4 regions of the Micromonospora sp. NBC_01699 genome follow, and region 1 is predicted to be linked to each of the others. Evidence: riboswitches for the same ligand, from Rfam matches in the RefSeq annotation. Region 1 holds a riboswitch; each other region holds the start of a gene.

Region 1 (4,206 bases):
CTCCAGGGAGCAGGCGAGCGCCTCGTCGGCAGCGACCAGCACCGGCCGGTCGATGGCGACGGTGGCCTGCTGGATCCGGGTGGCGGGGCGGGAACGCAGGTAGTAGGTGGTCTTCAGCCCGGACTTCCAGGCGTACAGGTACATCGAGGAGAGCTTGCCGATGTTCGGTGCGCTCATGAACAGGTTCAGCGACTGACTCTGGTCGATGTAGGGGGAGCGGGCGGCGGCGAGGTCGATCAGCGCCCGCTGCGGAAGTTCCCAGGCGGTACGGAACAGCTCGCGTACCTCGGCGGGCAGCGCCGCGATGCCCTGCACCGACCCCTCGGCCCGCCTGATCTCGGTGCGGACCTGCTCGGTCCACTGCCCGAGGTCCTTGAGCTGTCGGACCAGCGCGGTGTTGATCTGGAGGAACTCGCCGGAGAGGGTCTCCCGCTTGAACAGGTTGGACACCTGCGGCTCGATGCACTCGTAGCAGCCGGCGATCGACGCGATGGTGGCGGTCGGGGCGATCGCGACCAGCAGCGAGTTACGCAGCCCGTGAGCCGCGATCCGGTCCCGTACGGCGGTCCAGCGCGCGGTCTGCGTCGGGGCCACCCCCCACAGGTCCGGCTGGAGCCGGCCCCGGGCGGCCCGGGTCTGGTCGTACGCCGGGTGCGGGCCGAACCGTTCGGCCAGCCCGGCCGAGGTTTCCAGGGCGGTGAGGTAGATCTCCTCGGAGATCCTGGTGGACAGTTCCCTGGCCGGTGGCGAGTCGAACGGCAGCCGGAGCGCGAAGAACGCGTCCTGCAACCCCATCAGGCCGAGCCCGATCGGCCGCCAGCGGGGGTTGCTCGCCGCCGCCTCGGCGCTCGGGTAGTAGTTGATGTCGATCACCCGGTCGAGGAAGAGCACGGCGGTGCGTACGGTCTCGCGCAACCGGTCCCAGTCGACATCGTCGCCGGCGACGTGTGCGGCGAGGTTGATCGAGCCGAGGTTGCAGACCGCCGTCTCGCCGTCGCTGGAAACCTCGACGATCTCGGTGCAGAGGTTCGACAGGTGCACCACGTTGCCGGGCTCGGCGGTCTGGTTGCACAACCGGTTCGACGGGTCCTTGAACGTCATCCAGCCGTTTCCGGTCTGGGCCAGGGTGCGCATCATCCGCCCGTACAGGTCGCGGGCCTTGACCTGACGCACGAACCGGCCGGCGGCCTCGGCGGACCGGTAGGCGGCGTCGAACTCGTCGCCCCACAGGTCGGGCAGTTCGGGCACCTCGGCCGGGTCGAACAGCGACCACGTCCCGTCCGCCTCGACCCGCCGCATGAACTCGTCCGGGATCCAGTTCGCCAGGTTGAGATTGTGCGTACGCCGGGCGTCCTCGCCGGTGTTGTCGCGCAGTTCGAGGAACTCCTCGATGTCCGGGTGCCACGGTTCCAGGTAGACGCAGGCCGCACCCTTGCGCCGGCCACCCTGGTTCACCGCGGCGACGCTCGCGTCCAGGGTGCGCAGCCACGGCACGATCCCGTTCGACAGCCCGTTCGTGCCCCGGATCAGCGCGCCCCGCGAACGCACCCGGGACCAGGCGATGCCGATCCCACCGGCGAACTTCGACAGCTTCGCCACCTGGGCGTACCGGTCGTAGATCGAGTCGAGTTCGTCGCGGGGCGAGTCGACCAGGAAGCAGGACGACATCTGGGTGTGCGCGGTACCGGAGTTGAACAGCGTCGGCGAACTCGGCAGGTACGCCAGCGTCGACATCAGCCGGTAGAACCCGATCGCCTCGGCGGAGGTGTGCGACAGGCCGCAGGCGACCCGGAGCAGCCAGTACTGCGGCGTCTCCAGCACCAGCCGACCGGTCGGGTGGCGCAGCAGGTAGCGGTCGTGCACCGTACGCAGCCCGAAGTACTCGAACCGCAGGTCGGCGGTGGGGTCGACGGCGTCGTCGAGCTTGCGGGCGTTGACCGCGACGAACTGCGCCGTGGTGTCGCCGATCAGCCCGAGTTCGTGGCCGAGCCGGATCGCCTGGCTGAACGAGGCGATGCCCTGCCCGCGTACCTCCCTGTCGACGTAGCCGGCCAGCAACCGGGCCGCGAGCCGGGAGTACTGGGGCTCCTCGCCGATCATCTCGGCGGCGGTCTGGATCGACAACCGGTCCAGCTCGGCCGTGGTCGCGCCGTCGTAGAGGCCGCTGATCGTCCGCGTCGCCACCCGCATCGGGTCGATGTCGTCCAGGTCGTCCGCCCAGCGTTCCACCGCCCGGACGATCTTGTTCACGTCGACGGGTTCCAGTGCGCCGTTGCGCTTGCGGACCCGCATCTGGGTACGCCGCTGCCCCGGTGCGGGGACCGTGCCGTCCGTCGCCGTACCGCCCGCAGCCAACTCTGTGACCGTCACCTGTCGCTCCTCGTACTCGCCTCGACGAGGTCCGGAGTGCGCGCAGGCAGGCGGAGACGCACGCCGGGGCGCGCGTCGCAGCCGTCAGCCGTCCCGCGCGGCCTCGGACCGCCGCGCACGGATGGCCGGCGCGGCGCGGCTGGCAGGTCTTCGGACTCGCGGGCACGGCCACGGAAACCCGTGGACCTCCTACCGGCCGTCGCTTCCCAGGGTTGCCGGCCGAGGCCGGTTGTCCCCCAGTGCTGTGTGACGGCTGTCGTTCCCACTCACCGCTGCGGGGCAGTCCCGGATTCGCACCGGGTTCCCTCTTGCCTCGGCCGGGTTGGATGCCCGGCCGAACCAGTCGTGCCACGGACTATATATGGGGGAGGCGCGGATGCTGAACACCAGATGTCGTACCGGAGTGTCGGCGGAACGGATTCGAAGCACCGGCCGCCCGGTCTCGACCGGACGAGCGTGACCGGGTGCCGACGCGGCCGGTCAGCGGGCGAAGGTCACGCCGGTGAGGCGCTCGCTGTCGGCCCACAGCCGCTCTCCCTCGGCCGGGTCGTCGGCGCCGCGCGGCAGGGTGACCGGCTTCGGCGTGCCGGTGGTCTGGTTGCGCGCGGCGGGGCCGATGAACGCTCCACTGCGGACGTCGGGGCTGGTCGCGGCGTAGAGGCTGGGCCATGCCGCGCCCTGCGGCGAACCCATCAGAAACTTCTCCATCACCCCGGTCAGGGCCCGGACGACCGGTCCCCGGGTGTGCTGTTGCAGGTTGGTCATGGCGGCGCCGGGATGGATCACGACGGGGGTGATGGTCGTCCCGGCGAGGCGTCGGGCGAGTTCGCGGGTGAAGACGACGTTCGCGCGCTTGGACTTCGCGTACGCGGCCATCGGGCGGTAGCGCTGCTCGCTCATCAGGTCGGTCAGCGCCCCGCTGGGCCACTTCGCCGCGATCGCGCTGACCGTCACTATGCGGGCGGCGGGGGAGCGACGCAGGGCCGGCATGACCTGGGCGGTGAGCGCGAAGTGGCCGAGGTGGTTGGTCCCGAAGGTCAGCTCGAACCCGTCCCGGGTGGTTCGGCGTTGCGGGATGTTCATCACTCCGGCGTTGTTGACCAGCAGGTCGAGCGTTGTGCTGGCGGCGATCCGGGTGGCCGCCTCCCGGATCGAGGCCAGCTCGCCGAGGTCGAGGACCAGGGTCTCCAGCTTCGCGGCCGGCATCTCGGCGTGCAGGGTGCGTACCGCCTCGTCGAGTTTGGCCCGGCTCCGGCCGGCGAGGATCACCCGTGCTCCGCGCCGGGCGAGCACGCGGGCAGTCTCCAGCCCGATTCCGCTGTTCGCGCCCGTGATCAGGGCGGTACGACCGGTCTGGTCGGCGATCGTCTCGGGGGTCCAGTGGTCGTGGGTTCTCATCCGAGTCTCCTTCGTAATGAACATTCATTCAATAACCCGACGCTATCTGCTGCCGGTCCGGCTTGTCAAATGAACGTTCAGTTGGCAAGCTTGGGGCGTGAGCACCCGCGACCCGGAGACCAAGCGCCAGCGCCTACTGGTAGCCGCACTGGCGGAGTTCGCCGCGTACGGCCTGGCCGGCGCGCGGGTCGACCGTCTCGCCAAGCGGGCGGGGATCAGCTCCGGCCTGGTCTACTCGTTCTACGAGAACAAGGAGGGGCTGTTCGAGGCGGTCTTCGACCTGATCGTCAAGCAGGTCGTCGCGGGTGTGCCGATGGACGCCGACGACCCGGGCGAGTACGCCGGCCGGCTCTACGACGGTGGGCTCGCCCACCCCGAGGTGATGCGCTTCGTGGCCTGGTACGAACTGGAGCGGGGTGACTCGGCCGGGCGCCGGGT
Region 2 (4,206 bases), 480 kb from region 1:
CGGACGCCGTCGGCATCCCGCCCCGGCAGGTCGCCTACCAGCAGTACGACGGCGGCGGCGACCTGCTCGCGGCGATCCTGCACCACCAGGTGGCGTTCGGTGTCTCCGGCCTGAGCGAGTACGCCGACCAGATCAACTCCGGGCAGTTGCGGGTCCTCGCCGTCACCAGCGAGCACCGGGTTCCCGGCATCCTCGCCCCGACCCTGCGCGAGGAGGGGGTCGACGTGCTGTTCAGCAACTGGCGCGGCATCGTCGCCCCGCCCGGACTCGCCGAGCGGGACGTGGCGGCGATGCGGGACGCGATCGCCCGGCTGCACGACTCCGCCCAGTGGCACACCGCCCTGGCCAGGTACGGCTGGACCGACGCCTACCTCGACGGCGACGCCTTCGGCGACTTCCTGCGTACGGAGAACGACCGCCTCGACCACCTGCTCGGCGGCCTCGGCCTGACCGAAACGCAGTAGCGGGGCGCGGGCGCAACCGGTGCGGCGCCGGTCAGTCGCTCACGATCGGCCCGTTGTCGGTGGTGTCGACCTCCCGCCCCGGCCCGATCCGCACCCCGCCCTCGGCCCCGGAGTCGGAGTCGATCTCGGCCTTGACCTCGGCTTCGGCGCCGTCCGGGCGGTACGGGCCGATACCGGAGAACCGGCCGGCGCCGTGCCGGCGCAGGATCGCCTGCTCCACCACGTTCACCACGATGATCACCCCGGCCAGGGTGACCAGCGCGGCCAGCGCGGGGATGAGCGTGGCGACGGGGAAGAAGACCAGGCAGGCGGTGGCCGCGAGCAGGCGGCGCCAGGCCACCGTCCGGTGCAGCCGCCAGTGGGTGTAGGCGAAGGTGCCCAGAAAGAGCGCGGATCCGGCGTAGAGCAGGGCCGCGTCGCCCATCCTCATCCCGCTCAGCGGTGACCGGACCACCTCGGCCTGGCCGACCGAGATGGCGATGATCCCGCAACTGAAGCCCAGGTGCGCGTAGAGCAGGATCGAACGGCGTACGTCGCCGTGCCCCTCGGACTGGACCACCGCCCGGCGGAACGCCCAGAGACCGTGGATGAAGTAGGCCCACCAGAGCCCGGACGCGAGCGCGTACGAGCCGGCGACGGCGATCATCCGGGGCCAGGTCAGCGGCAGGCTGGACGCGACCGCGCCGACCTGCACCACGGACTCGCCGAGGACGAGGATGAGCAGCAGCCCGTACCGGTGGGTGTAGTGCACCGGCCGGACCCGGAACTTGGCCAGTTGCCGGCGCAGCACCAACGGGCTGAAGATGTCGATCGCCGAGGCGGTCGCCCAGAGCACTATCCGGGCGTCGCCGTCCACGATGCCGCCGATCAGCAGCAGCGGACCGGAGATCAGGGCGCCGACCCCGTACGGGCCGACGAAGAAGCCCCGCCACTCGCGGAAGTTGTTGAGGGCGAACCCGGCGAGCAGCACCCGAATGATCACGTAGCTGACGCCGTAGAGCAGGCCACGATCGTCGAAGGCGCCGGGGATGGCGAGAGCCAGGACGAGGTTGCCGAAGCCGAGGGTGAAGATGACGACCCGGTCGCGTACGTTGCCGATGTCGCGCTGGTTGGCGTAGATCGTGACGCCGACCCAGGCCCAGTACATCGAGATGAACAGGATCAGCCCCTGGGCCACGCCGAGCCAGTCGTGGTCGGCGAACAGCTCGGCGGTGATCTGGGTGACGGCGAAGACGAAGGCCAGGTCGAAGAAGAGTTCCTCCCAGGTCACCCCCTTGTCCGACTGCGGCTGCCGCACCAGATCAACATACCGATCACGGTGCGTCGCCGGAGCCGGAGCGACCAGATCACGCGGCCCGATCCAGGGTCGTCTACGCCGTGAGAATCGTCGCTGCGAATGGCGGCGGGCGGGGCGCCGCCGCTAGCGTGTCGCTGCCGTGGTGCTCGGGAAGACCGGTGCGAAACCGGAGCGGCCCTCGCCACTGTGATCGGGAAGTCGTTGGTCTGAGCCCGGACGCCGGCGCGCCACGCGCGGCGACGGACCGGGCAACCACTGGGCAGCCGCCCGGGAAGGTTGACCGACGACGTGTCACCCGTCAGCCAGGAGACCGGCCACGGCACCGAACAGACCCATCCACGAGGTGCTGGAGAGGTGGTCCCCATGCGCGTGCGCGCATCCCGACCGCAGTCCCGCCGACGCGTACCCGCGCCGGCCATCGTCGCCCTGGTCGCGGTGGCGGCGCTCGCCGCCGGCTGCGGCGGCAGCGACGAACCACGGGGTACGGACGTCGCCGGGTCGGCGTCGACCGGACCGGTGACGCTGAAGAACTGCGGCTTCGACGTCACGGTCACCGCCGTGCCGGCCAGGGTCGTGACGATGAACCAGGCGGCCACCGAGATCATGCTCGCGCTCGGCCTGGGCGACCGCCTGATCGGTACGGCCTACCTGGACGACACCATCCTGCCGGAGTACGCCGACGCCTACCGCGCCGTGCCGGTGCTGGCGAAGGAGTACCCGTCGAAGGAGAAGCTGCTGGAGGTCGGGCCGGACTTCGTCTACGGCTCCTTCGCCAGCGCCTTCGGCGAGGAGGGTGCCGGCGACCGGGCCGCCCTGCGGACCCTCGGCATCGGCAGCTACCTGTCCCCGGCCGGCTGCCCGGCCGACGCCAGGCCGGCGACGCTGACCGTCGACCACGTGTTCGACGAGATCCGCGAGGTCGCCACCGTCTTCGGGGTGCCGGACCGGGCCACCGCCCTGGTCGACGCCCAACGCGCCCGAATCACGGCCGCCGCCGCCAAGCCGCGCGCCGGTGTGTCCGTCTTCTGGTGGGACGACGGTACGGACGCGCCGAGCGCGGGTGCCTGCTGCGGCGCCCCCGGAATGATCATGTCGGCGGTCGGGGCGCGGAACATCTTCGCCGACGTCACCGGGAGCTGGGGCGACACCAGCTGGGAGGCGGTCGTCGAACGGAACCCCGACGTGATCGTGCTGATCGACGCCGAGTGGAGCCCGGCCGCCGGGAAGCAGACCTACCTGGAGGCGAGTCCAACCCTGCGGGACCTGCCGGCGGTACGGGACAAGCGGTTCGTCACCATCCCCTTCTCCGCCACCTCGGCCGGGATCCGCAACGTGACCGCGATCGAGGGGCTGGCGAACGGGCTCGCCGCCGTGGCGCCGCGTACCGGCGGTTGACCGTGACCGCGTACCGGCGGGTTGACCTGACCGCCTCCCGTGCCGGCGCCGCCGGTCGGACCGGTGCCGCCGGTTACGCGGGGCTGCTGTTGGGCCTGACCGCCGCCCTGGTCCTGTCGACCGGGGTGGCGGTCACCATCGGCCCGGCGGACCTGTCCCTGGCTACGGTCTGGTCGGTGATCGGGGACCACCTCGGACTGGTCCACTCCGACGTGCCACTGCTGCGGGACCACATCGTCTGGCAGCTGCGGCTGCCCCGGGTGCTCACCGCGGCGGTGGTCGGGGCCGGGCTCGCCGCCGTCGGCGCGGTGACGCAGACCCTGACCCGCAACCCGCTGGCCGACCCCTACCTGCTGGGCATCTCCTCCGGCGCGTCACTGGGCGCGGTCCTGGTCGTCGTCGCCGGGTTCGGCGCCGGACTGTGGGCGGTCTCCACCGGGGCGTTCGTCGGCGCGCTCGGGGCGTTCGCGCTCGTGCTGGTCGTGGCCAGCCAGCGCGTCCGGCTGGCGCCGACCCGGATGATCCTGGCCGGGGTGGCGATCGGGCAGCTCTGCGCGGCGGTCACCTCGTTCGTCATCATCTGGCAGGCGGATCCGCACGCCACCCAGGAGATCACCTTCTGGCTCTCCGGTTCGCTCGCCCGATCCGCCTGGACCCCGCTGGCGTACGGCTGCTTCGCCCTCGCGGTGACCATGCTGCTCTTCCTCTGGCACGCCCGTACGCTGAACGCCTTCGCCTTCGGCGAGGACGCCGCCGCCAGCCTCGGTGTCGACGTCACCCGCGTCCGCTGGCTGCTACTGGTCTGCGCGGCGCTGCTCACCGGCACCCTGGTCGGCATCAGCGGGGCCATCGGTTTCGTCGGGCTGATCCTGCCGCACGCCGTCCGGTTCTTCACCGGGCCGGACCACCGCCGCCTGCTGCCGGTGTCGGTCCTGGTCGGCGCCGTCTTCCTGATCTGGGTCGACACCGTGGCGCGGACCCTCTTCGAGCCACGGGAACTGCCGGTCGGGGTGCTCACCGCGCTGCTCGGAGTGCCCGCCTTCGTCGTGC
Region 3 (4,206 bases), 430 kb from region 1:
CGGCCGCCCGGCACCCGCCTCGACCATCTCCAGCAGGCGGAACAGGGCGGTCGGCGCGTTGCCCACGGCGACCACCGCGCCGTCGAGCCGATCGCCCCACAGGTCCAGCGCGGCGGCGCTGCGGGTGGTGCCGAGTTGCGCCGCCAGGGCCGGCACCCGAGGATCGCGCAGGGTGCAGATCACCTCGTTGTCGGCGGGCAGCCGGGTCCGGGTGACCCCGGCGGCGACCATCTCGGCGTCACAGAGGATCGGCGCCCCGGCGCGCAGCGCCGCCCGCGCCGCCGACACCACGCCGGGGGAGTGGGCGACGTCCGCCGGCAGGTCGACCATGCCGCAGGCATGGATCATGCGTACGGCCACCGTCGCGACGTCGTCGGGCAGGCCCGACAGGTCAGCCTCGGCGCGGATAGTGGCGAACGACCGGCGGTAGATCTCCGCACCGTCGCGGACGTAGTCGATCACGTACCCCTCCGTGCCGCCGCGATCGTGGCGGCGGTCTCGTCCAGCGTCGCCGACCGCGAGCGCGGTCGACCGTCCAGGCTGACCTGGTAACCCTCGATGGTGGCCAGCACCTCGACATGCCGGTCCGTCGGCCGGCCGCAGCGCCGCTCGCAACCGACCCAGTGCACCGGCAGTCCGGTCGGCCCCGACGGCGCGGCGGCGTGCACCACCGTCGCGTCGGTCCGTACGTTCGCGAGCGCCTTCGCGCAGCCGGGCGACCCGGCGCAGCCGGTCACGCCGACCCAACCGGCGGCGGCATCGGCCACCAGACCCGCGGCGGCCAGTGTCGCCAGCCGGCGCCCAGCCTCGCCGGTGTCCAGATCGGGTACGACAACGGTGCGCCACGGAGTGATGTTGATCTCGTCGCCGCCCGCCCCGGCGGCCGCCGCCAACGCGATGAGCTGGGTGTCGGTGAGTCGACCGAGCGGCACCACCGCCGCGAGCGCGACCCGCCCGTCGAGCTGGTCCACCAACCCGACCGGCGCCCGGTTCGGCGTCTCGGGGATGTCGGCGGGCACGGGGGCGACCATCGGCAGGTCCAGCGCCGCGTGCAACCGGGCGGTGATGGTGCGTACGCCGTTGTCGAGTTCTGCCAGCCGCCAGGCGGTGCTGTGCTGGGCGGTGGACTCGGTGAGGAAGGCGCGGGCGGCGAGCAGGGCGGTCGACGCGGCGGCCGCCGGCGGTACGCGTACCCCCGTGTCGGTGCCGGCCAGCAGCACCGCCACCGCCCCGCCCGGTACGGCGAGCAGCCCGACGTCCGCGCCGAAGCCGGTCACGTCGCCCCGCCCGTCGTCGACGGTGAACAGGAACCGGCCCGGCAACCCGGCCAGCACCGGATCCGCGCAGAGCCCCTCGTCCAGCTCATCGACCAGCGCCCGGACGTCGAGCAGCCCCCCACCGATCCGACCACTGAGTACGGAAGCGATCACGTTGCGTACGCGTTCGTGGCTCTCTGACGGCAACAGCCCGGCCGCGTACAACCGGGCGGCCAGGTCCCGCTCGGTGCCCGCCCGCAGGCCACGCAGCTGCACGTTGCCGCGCGAGGTCAACTCCAGGGCGCCGTCACCCAGATCGAGCGCGGCGGCGGTCAGCGCGACGAGCTGTTCGGTGTGCAACCGCCCACCGGGCACCCGCACCCGAGCCAGGTTCCCGTCGGCGGCGACATGTACGCGCAGTGTCCCCGGACAGGCGTCCGGTGCCGACCGCCCTCGTGGTGACCACACCCGGCGGATACTACGGCCTGCGTGGGCCCACCCCGGCGGCACGCCGACCGGCACACCAGCACCCCTGGCGGGAGCGGCTTGACGAACCGGGGTCCGAGTCGTGAGAGTGAGAACCGCTGAACGCGGCGACAGGTGGAGGAAGCCGGTGAGATCCCGGCGCGGTCCCGCCACTGTTACCGGGGAGCGGACCCCGACACGGTCACGGCCCACACGGGCGGGAAGACCGGGGCGAGCGACGATCCGGGAGCCAGGAGACTCCGGGTCACCGCGCGGCGTGGAGCGGACCCGTCCGGGCCCGCCCCGAGCCGCAACCGACGAACCCGGGGCGCGGACCCCGAGGGAGGAACCACCATGTCACGCCACGCCCTGCGCGGTGCCCGATGATCCTGCTCCTCTCCACCTCGGACACCGACCTGCTCAGCGGCAGGGCAAGTGGCGCCGACTTCCGGCTGGCGAACCCGGCCCGCACCTCGGTCGAGGACCTGCCCGCCCTGCTCGACGGCGTCGACCTGGTGGTCGTACGCATCCTCGGCGGCTACCGCGCCTGGGAGGAGGGGCTGGACTCGCTGCTGGCCGGGGCGCTGCCGGTCGTACTCCTCGGTGGTGAACAGGCACCGGACGCGGAGCTGATGCGCCGCTCGACCGTGCCCGCCGGGGTGGCCGCGGAAGCCCACGCCTACCTCGCGCACGGTGGACCGGCGAACCTCACCGAGCTGCACCGGTTCCTCTCCGACACGGTCCTGCTCACCGGCTACGGCTTCGCCCCGCCGGTGCCGACCCCGGAGTGGGGCCGGCTGGAGCGCGAGGAGCGCAACACCGCCGGGCCGGTGATCGGGGTGCTCTACTACCGGGCCCATCACGTCGCCGGCAACACCGCCTTTGTCGAGACGCTCTGCGCCGCGATCGAGGACACCGGTGGCCGACCGCTGCCGATCTACTGCGCCTCGCTGCGCAGCCCCGCAGCCGCCCTGTTGGAGACCCTCGGCGAGGCCGACGCGCTGGTCGTGACCGTGCTCGCCGCCGGTGGCACCCGCCCCGCCGAGGCCGGTGCCGGCGGTGACGACGAAGCCTGGGACGTCGGCGCGCTCGCCGCCCTCGACGTGCCGATCCTCCAGGGGCTCTGCCTCACCAGCAGCCGCGCCGTCTGGGCCGACAACGACGACGGCCTCTCCCCGCTGGACACCGCCACCCAGGTCGCCATCCCCGAGTTCGACGGCCGGATCATCACCGTGCCGTTCTCGTTCAAGGAGATCGACTCCGACGGGCTGACCGTCTACGTCGCCGACCCCGAGCGGTCCGCGCGGGTCGCCGGCATCGCGGTCCGGCACGGCTCGCTGCGGCACACCCCGAAGGCCGAGCGTCGGATCGTGCTGATGCTGTCGGCGTACCCGACCAAGCACGCCCGGATCGGCAACGCGGTCGGCCTCGACACGCCGGCCAGCGTCGTCCGGCTGCTCACCGCCATGCGCGAGCAGGGGTACGACATCGGCCCGACCGACGGCCCGGACGCGTTCCCCGGAGTGGCCGCCGGTGACGGCGACGCCCTGGTGCACGCACTGATCGCCGCCGGTGGCCAGGACCTCAACTGGCTCACCGAGCAACAGCTCGAAGCCAACCCGATCCGGATCCCGGCCAGCCGCTACCGCACCTGGTACGACACCCTCCCGGCGCAGCTGCGCGAGGGCATGGAACGGCACTGGGGACCGCCGCCCGGTGAGCTGTTCGTGGACACCTCCCGCGACCCCGAGGGTGAGATCGTGCTCGCCGCGCTGCGGGCCGGCAACACCGTCGTCATGGTCCAGCCGCCGCGCGGCTTCGGGGAGAACCCGGTCGCCATCTACCACGATCCGGACCTGCCGCCGAGCCACCACTACCTGGCCGCGTACCGGTGGCTGGCCGACGAGTTCGGCGCGCACGCGATGGTGCACGTCGGCAAGCACGGCAACCTGGAGTGGCTGCCCGGCAAGACCCTCGGCATGTCCGCCGCCTGCGGCTCCGACGCCGCCCTCGGCGACCTGCCGCTGATCTACCCGTTCCTGGTCAACGACCCCGGTGAGGGCACCCAGGCCAAGCGGCGGGCGCACGCCACCCTGGTCGACCACCTGATCCCGCCGATGGCCCGCGCCGACAGCTACGGCGACATCGCCCGGCTGGAACAGCTCCTGGACGAACACTCGAACATCGCCGCGCTCGACCCGGCGAAGCTGCCGGCGATCCGGGCCCAGATCTGGACCCTGATCCAGGCCGCCAAGCTCGACCACGACCTCGGCCTGTCCGACCGCCCGCACGACGCCGAGTTCGACGAGTTCATCCTGCACGTCGACGGCTGGCTCTGCGAGGTCAAGGACGTACAGATCCGCGACGGGCTGCACGTGCTCGGGGTGGCGCCGAGCGGACAGAACCGGGTCGACCTGGTGCTGGCCATGCTCCGGGCCCGGCAGATGTGGGCCGGTCAGGTCGCCGCCCTGCCCGGCCTGCGCGA
Region 4 (4,206 bases), 1.1 Mb from region 1:
GACGCCGAAAACGCTCTCGCCCCGGAGGCGCGTCGACGGGTTCTGACCCTGCGCGTCCGGGCATTCATCGAGCAGCACCTGCATGAGCCAAGCCTCAGCGCGAGCACCATCGCCGCCGCGCACCATATCTCGATCAGTTACCTGCATCGTCTGTTTCAATCCGAGAGCGTTACGGTCGGAAGTCTGATTCGGAGCCAGCGTCTGGAACGGGTCCGTGGCGATCTGGCCAACCCCGCTCTGCGAGATATTCCGATTCACAGGATCGGGGCTCGTTGGGGATTCAGCGATCCGGCGGTCCTCAGCCGCGCTTTTCGTGCCGCTTACGGCATCCCGCCCGTGAACTACCGCCACCGGGCAAGGGTCAACTTGGAGGGGCAGCGGCCCGAGACCGACGCACCGTGATCAGGAGATCCGTAGGGAACCGGCCCGGTTGATGATGCGGCGACGCGAGCGAATCGTCCCTGACACCGGCACACAGTTCCTTGTCGATGCGTCGACGAGAGAATCACGTGACCGGGTGCACTAACGACCAGATTTGATCCCCGACGCCGACCGGAGCCGATCACCGGACACCGGGCCGCCGTCGTGAGGCGCCTGGCGATGGCGTGGTCGGGGGATCGTAGTGGCAGACGATGTAGCCGCCGATAGCCCTGAACCGCCCTGAGTCGATTCTCGAACCCTCATCCGAGGAACGCGCGCGAGCGTACGGCGGTCGGATCGAGCACTCTCGGTAGCGGCGGTTCCCCTCCGCCGCAGAACACGTACCGGGGCTCGCCGCCCGAGCGGGCGTCCAACCGGTAGACGCCCTGGTCTCCGGTGATGCGCCAGTCCACGTTCGGCGGCGCGCCCTCCCCATCGCCGTGGCGAAGTACGTAGATCAGGTACTCGCACGCGGGATTGAGTAGCGGTGCCGGTCCCGGATCCTGAGCCCACTCCGCCGAGGCCTGCCGGAGCGGCATCCGGCCACCGATGCGCACCTCACGCCTCGGGGCGGCGGGCAACGTCGGGGCGACCCACAGCACTTCGAGGATTCTCACCGTCGTCAGCGTGTACGGCATCGAGGGCCTCGCCGGATCGGGCGGCCACGAGTACGTACGTTGTTCGGTCAAGTCGATCACCGATGCCCGGATGACCGCGTGGCTCTCCGCCAACAGACCCGACCGGGCCGACGAGTAGTCCGGGCAGGGTGACCGCGACCGCCTCGGTCAGCGACGGCACCGGTGACACCACGCGCAGGGTCTTCCCTCGCCGCAGGTCGGTCGGGTGTGGGTCCGTACCGTCCCCACCGAACGGATCAGCCGTCCGAACCTCTCAGCACGGTGGCGCTCGGACCCTTACACCCTCTACTGTTCGATACGCATCGACGTCTACGTTGGCCCGTGGTCGACCACGGACGTCGGGCGAGCCAACTGGATATCGATGTGCTCGTGACGAGGAAGCCGGTCGAATTCCGGCACTGTCGCGCAACCGTAGGTCATCGCAGATGACGAGTCGGGTCCACCACGCGGGCACATGTGTCAGACCACTGTCGCGTTAACAGAGGTGACCGCCCGATGCACAAGCCGCTTCATCGCCTCGCTCCGCGACACCTGCCAAAGGTCACCGGCGTCACCGACCTCGCGGTCAGCACGGCCATCGCCGCTGCCAGGCTCCAACACCCCCTCCGGCCGGCCGTGGCGCTGGTCGGCCTCGGCTTCCCGTTCGTCGTCGCGCTGTACGTCGGCCGACGTCACCTCGTCCATCGGATCACTACCCACAAGGCGGTTGCTCCATGAAACGACTCCTGTCCACGGTCAGCGGCCTCGTGATGGTGGCCGCCCTGCTCACAGCCGGCCCGTCACCGGCGCGGGCGGTCGACCCCACCAGGGGCTACCCGGGGATCTGCACGGGCGCGGACGCGCTCACCGGCGTGACCGTCGTGATCGACTTCCAGGAGCTCCACAACAACGGTGGGGTGCCGGCATCGACGATCACCCGATGCTCGCCGAACGCCAACCCCGGCACCGCCCGTACGGGCATCAAGGCGTTGCAGGACGCCGGCATCTCGGTCGCCGGCACCGCGCAGTGGGGGCTCGGATTCGTGTGCCGGCTGGAGGGCCGGCCGTCGGCGACGGAGAACATCCCGCGCGTCAGCAACCCGACCTACAAGGAGCAGTGCGTGGTGACGCCGCCGGCCGAGGCGTACTGGTCCTACTGGCACGCCAACGGCGCCGGCACCACGTGGACCTACAGCAGCTTCGGTGCGCTCAACCGCAACGTCGTACCGGGTGGTTTTGAAGGCTGGTCGTTCTCGCTCAACCGCAACGCCTCGACCAACCCGGTGCCGCGGGTGACGCCCCGCAACCCGGCGGTCAACCCGCTCAACCAGACCGGCCGATGAAACCGCATCTGGTTCGGCTCGTGGCCGCGGCGGCCGTCGTCTACGTGACGGCGGCCGCCGTCCCCGCGTACGCGATCGACCACGGCAAGGGCAAGCCCGGATTCTGCACCTCCGGCAGCGGTGTGACCGTCGTGGTCGACTTCCAGCAGCTGGGTGGCACGACGATCGTGCGCTGCTTCCCGCAGAGTTCCCGGGGCACCGGCCTGGACGCGCTCAAGGGCGCCGGGTTCCAGATCGCCGGCGCCCAGCGCTGGGGCGAGGCGTTCGTCTGCCGGGTCGAGAACCGACCGTCGGCGGTCGAGCAGGTACCAATCTCCGGTAACCCCGACTACCGGGAAGCGTGCGTCGACACCCCACCGGCAAAGGCTTACTGGTCCTACTGGCACGCCGGGAACAACTGCCCCTGGCAGTACAGCCAGTGGGGCGTCAAGAACCGCGACTTCGTCCAGGGTGGGTTCGAGGGCTGGTCGTTCTCCCTGAACGCGACCGCCGCGTCCAACCCGGTGCCGCGCATCGCCGCCGTCCGGCCGGGGACCGAGGGCAGGGCCTGTAACGCCTCGGAGGAGCCGCCGCCGATTTCGGACGACCCCGACGAGCAACGACCGCCGCGACCGGATCCGCCGGCCCCACCCGGCAACGGCAACCCCGCCGGTGGCACCGACGACGGCAACCCCGGTGGTGGCGACGGCGACGGCGGTCGCGCGCCGAACACCGGTGGCGCACCGCCCGCGCCGACGACCAGCGGGACGGCGCTCCCGCCGCCGCGACCCCAAGCGACCGCTACGGGTACGGTGGCCGCCGCGAGCCCGGCCGAGAACGTCGCCTTCAGTGGCGGCGAGCGGGCCGAGGACGTCAACGAGGTGATCCGCAGACAGTCCGGCGCGAGCCGGTGGGCGCCGTGGGCAGCCCTGGGCGCGATAGTCGTCCTCGTGGTGACGACGTGGTGGACCGCCCGTCGCCGATCCCGGAAGGCGTGATGCGTCCGTTGTACTTCCTACCCCGCGACCTGCACCCCGCCGCCTGGTGGGTGTGGGCCCTGGGGCTGGCGACGGCGGCGAGCCGCACCACCAACCCGTGGCTGCTGATCACGATCATCGTGGTGGCCTGCCTGACGGTGGTGGCTCGCCGCTCGGACGCGCCGTGGGCGTTGGCGTTCCGGCTCTATCTCTACCTCGCCGCGGTCATCGTGGTCATGCGGGTCTTCTTCCGGTTCGTCTTCGGCGGCGCCGAAGGCGCCACGATCATCGTCCGGCTACCGGAGATCCCCCTGCCGGCCTGGGCGGCCGGTGTCCGGCTGCTCGGAGACGTGTCCGCGGAGTCCGTCCTCGGCGGTCTCTACGACGGGCTGCGTCTGGCCACGATGGTCGTCTGCCTCGGCGCGGCGAACGCCCTGGCCAACCCGAAGCGGCTGCTCAAGGCGATGCCGGCCGCCCTGTACGAGCTCGGCACCGCGGTCACCGTCGCGCTGTCGGTGTTCCCGCAGCTGGCCGAGAGTGTGCTCCGGGTGCGGCAGGCCCGCAAGCTGCGCGGCGGCACCGGCCGGGGCGTGCCGAGCCTGCGGGCGATCGTCATCCCGGTGCTCGCCGACGCCCTCGACCGGTCGCTGATGCTCGCCGCGTCGATGGACTCCCGGGGCTACGGCCGCGCCGGGGTGGCCACGACCCGCGCCCGCACGCTCACCGGCACCCTGATGGTCATCGGTCTGCTCGGCGTGTGCGTCGGCGTCTACGCCACCCTCGACGGCACCACGCCCCGCTACCTCGCCGCGCCCGTGCTGGTCGCCGGAATCGTCGTGGCGTTGCTCGGCTTCCGCAGCGCCGGCGGTC

The links. A riboswitch is a leader RNA that binds a small molecule or an ion and turns the genes downstream of it on or off. The one in region 1 is predicted to bind cobalamin.
Region 2: linked by a shared signal. The riboswitch ahead of OG792_RS13425 (ABC transporter substrate-binding protein) and the one ahead of OG792_RS15225 (ribonucleoside-diphosphate reductase subunit alpha) in region 1 are both predicted to bind cobalamin.
Region 3: linked by a shared signal. The riboswitch ahead of cobN (cobaltochelatase subunit CobN) and the one ahead of OG792_RS15225 (ribonucleoside-diphosphate reductase subunit alpha) in region 1 are both predicted to bind cobalamin.
Region 4: linked by a shared signal. The riboswitch ahead of OG792_RS19710 (hypothetical protein) and the one ahead of OG792_RS15225 (ribonucleoside-diphosphate reductase subunit alpha) in region 1 are both predicted to bind cobalamin.

What each region holds. Positions count from the first base shown of each region.
Region 1 is NZ_CP109199.1:3,477,427-3,481,632, forward strand. It holds gene OG792_RS15225 (ribonucleoside-diphosphate reductase subunit alpha) at 1-2,370, opposite strand, end outside; cobalamin riboswitch at 2,495-2,729, opposite strand; gene OG792_RS15230 (oxidoreductase) at 2,851-3,768, opposite strand; gene OG792_RS15235 (TetR/AcrR family transcriptional regulator) at 3,866-4,206, shown strand, end outside.
Region 2 is NZ_CP109199.1:2,998,736-3,002,941, reverse strand. It holds gene OG792_RS13435 (tripartite tricarboxylate transporter substrate binding protein) at 1-464, shown strand, start outside; gene OG792_RS13430 (low temperature requirement protein A) at 496-1,761, opposite strand; cobalamin riboswitch at 1,885-2,094, shown strand; gene OG792_RS13425 (ABC transporter substrate-binding protein) at 2,125-3,156, shown strand; gene OG792_RS13420 (FecCD family ABC transporter permease) at 3,159-4,206, shown strand, end outside.
Region 3 is NZ_CP109199.1:3,048,489-3,052,694, forward strand. It holds gene OG792_RS13610 (precorrin-8X methylmutase) at 1-459, opposite strand, end outside; gene cobG (precorrin-3B synthase) at 459-1,724, opposite strand; cobalamin riboswitch at 1,861-1,981, shown strand; gene cobN (cobaltochelatase subunit CobN) at 2,105-4,206, shown strand, end outside.
Region 4 is NZ_CP109199.1:4,597,710-4,601,915, reverse strand. It holds gene OG792_RS19735 (helix-turn-helix domain-containing protein) at 1-402, shown strand, start outside; gene OG792_RS19730 (hypothetical protein) at 681-1,037, opposite strand; gene OG792_RS19725 (hypothetical protein) at 1,048-1,176, shown strand; partial or broken gene OG792_RS19720 (helical backbone metal receptor) at 1,165-1,236, opposite strand; adenosylcobalamin (AdoCbl) riboswitch at 1,408-1,550, shown strand; gene OG792_RS19715 (hypothetical protein) at 1,518-1,742, opposite strand; gene OG792_RS19710 (hypothetical protein) at 1,772-2,380, shown strand; gene OG792_RS19705 (hypothetical protein) at 2,401-3,357, shown strand; gene OG792_RS19700 (energy-coupling factor transporter transmembrane component T) at 3,357-4,206, shown strand, end outside.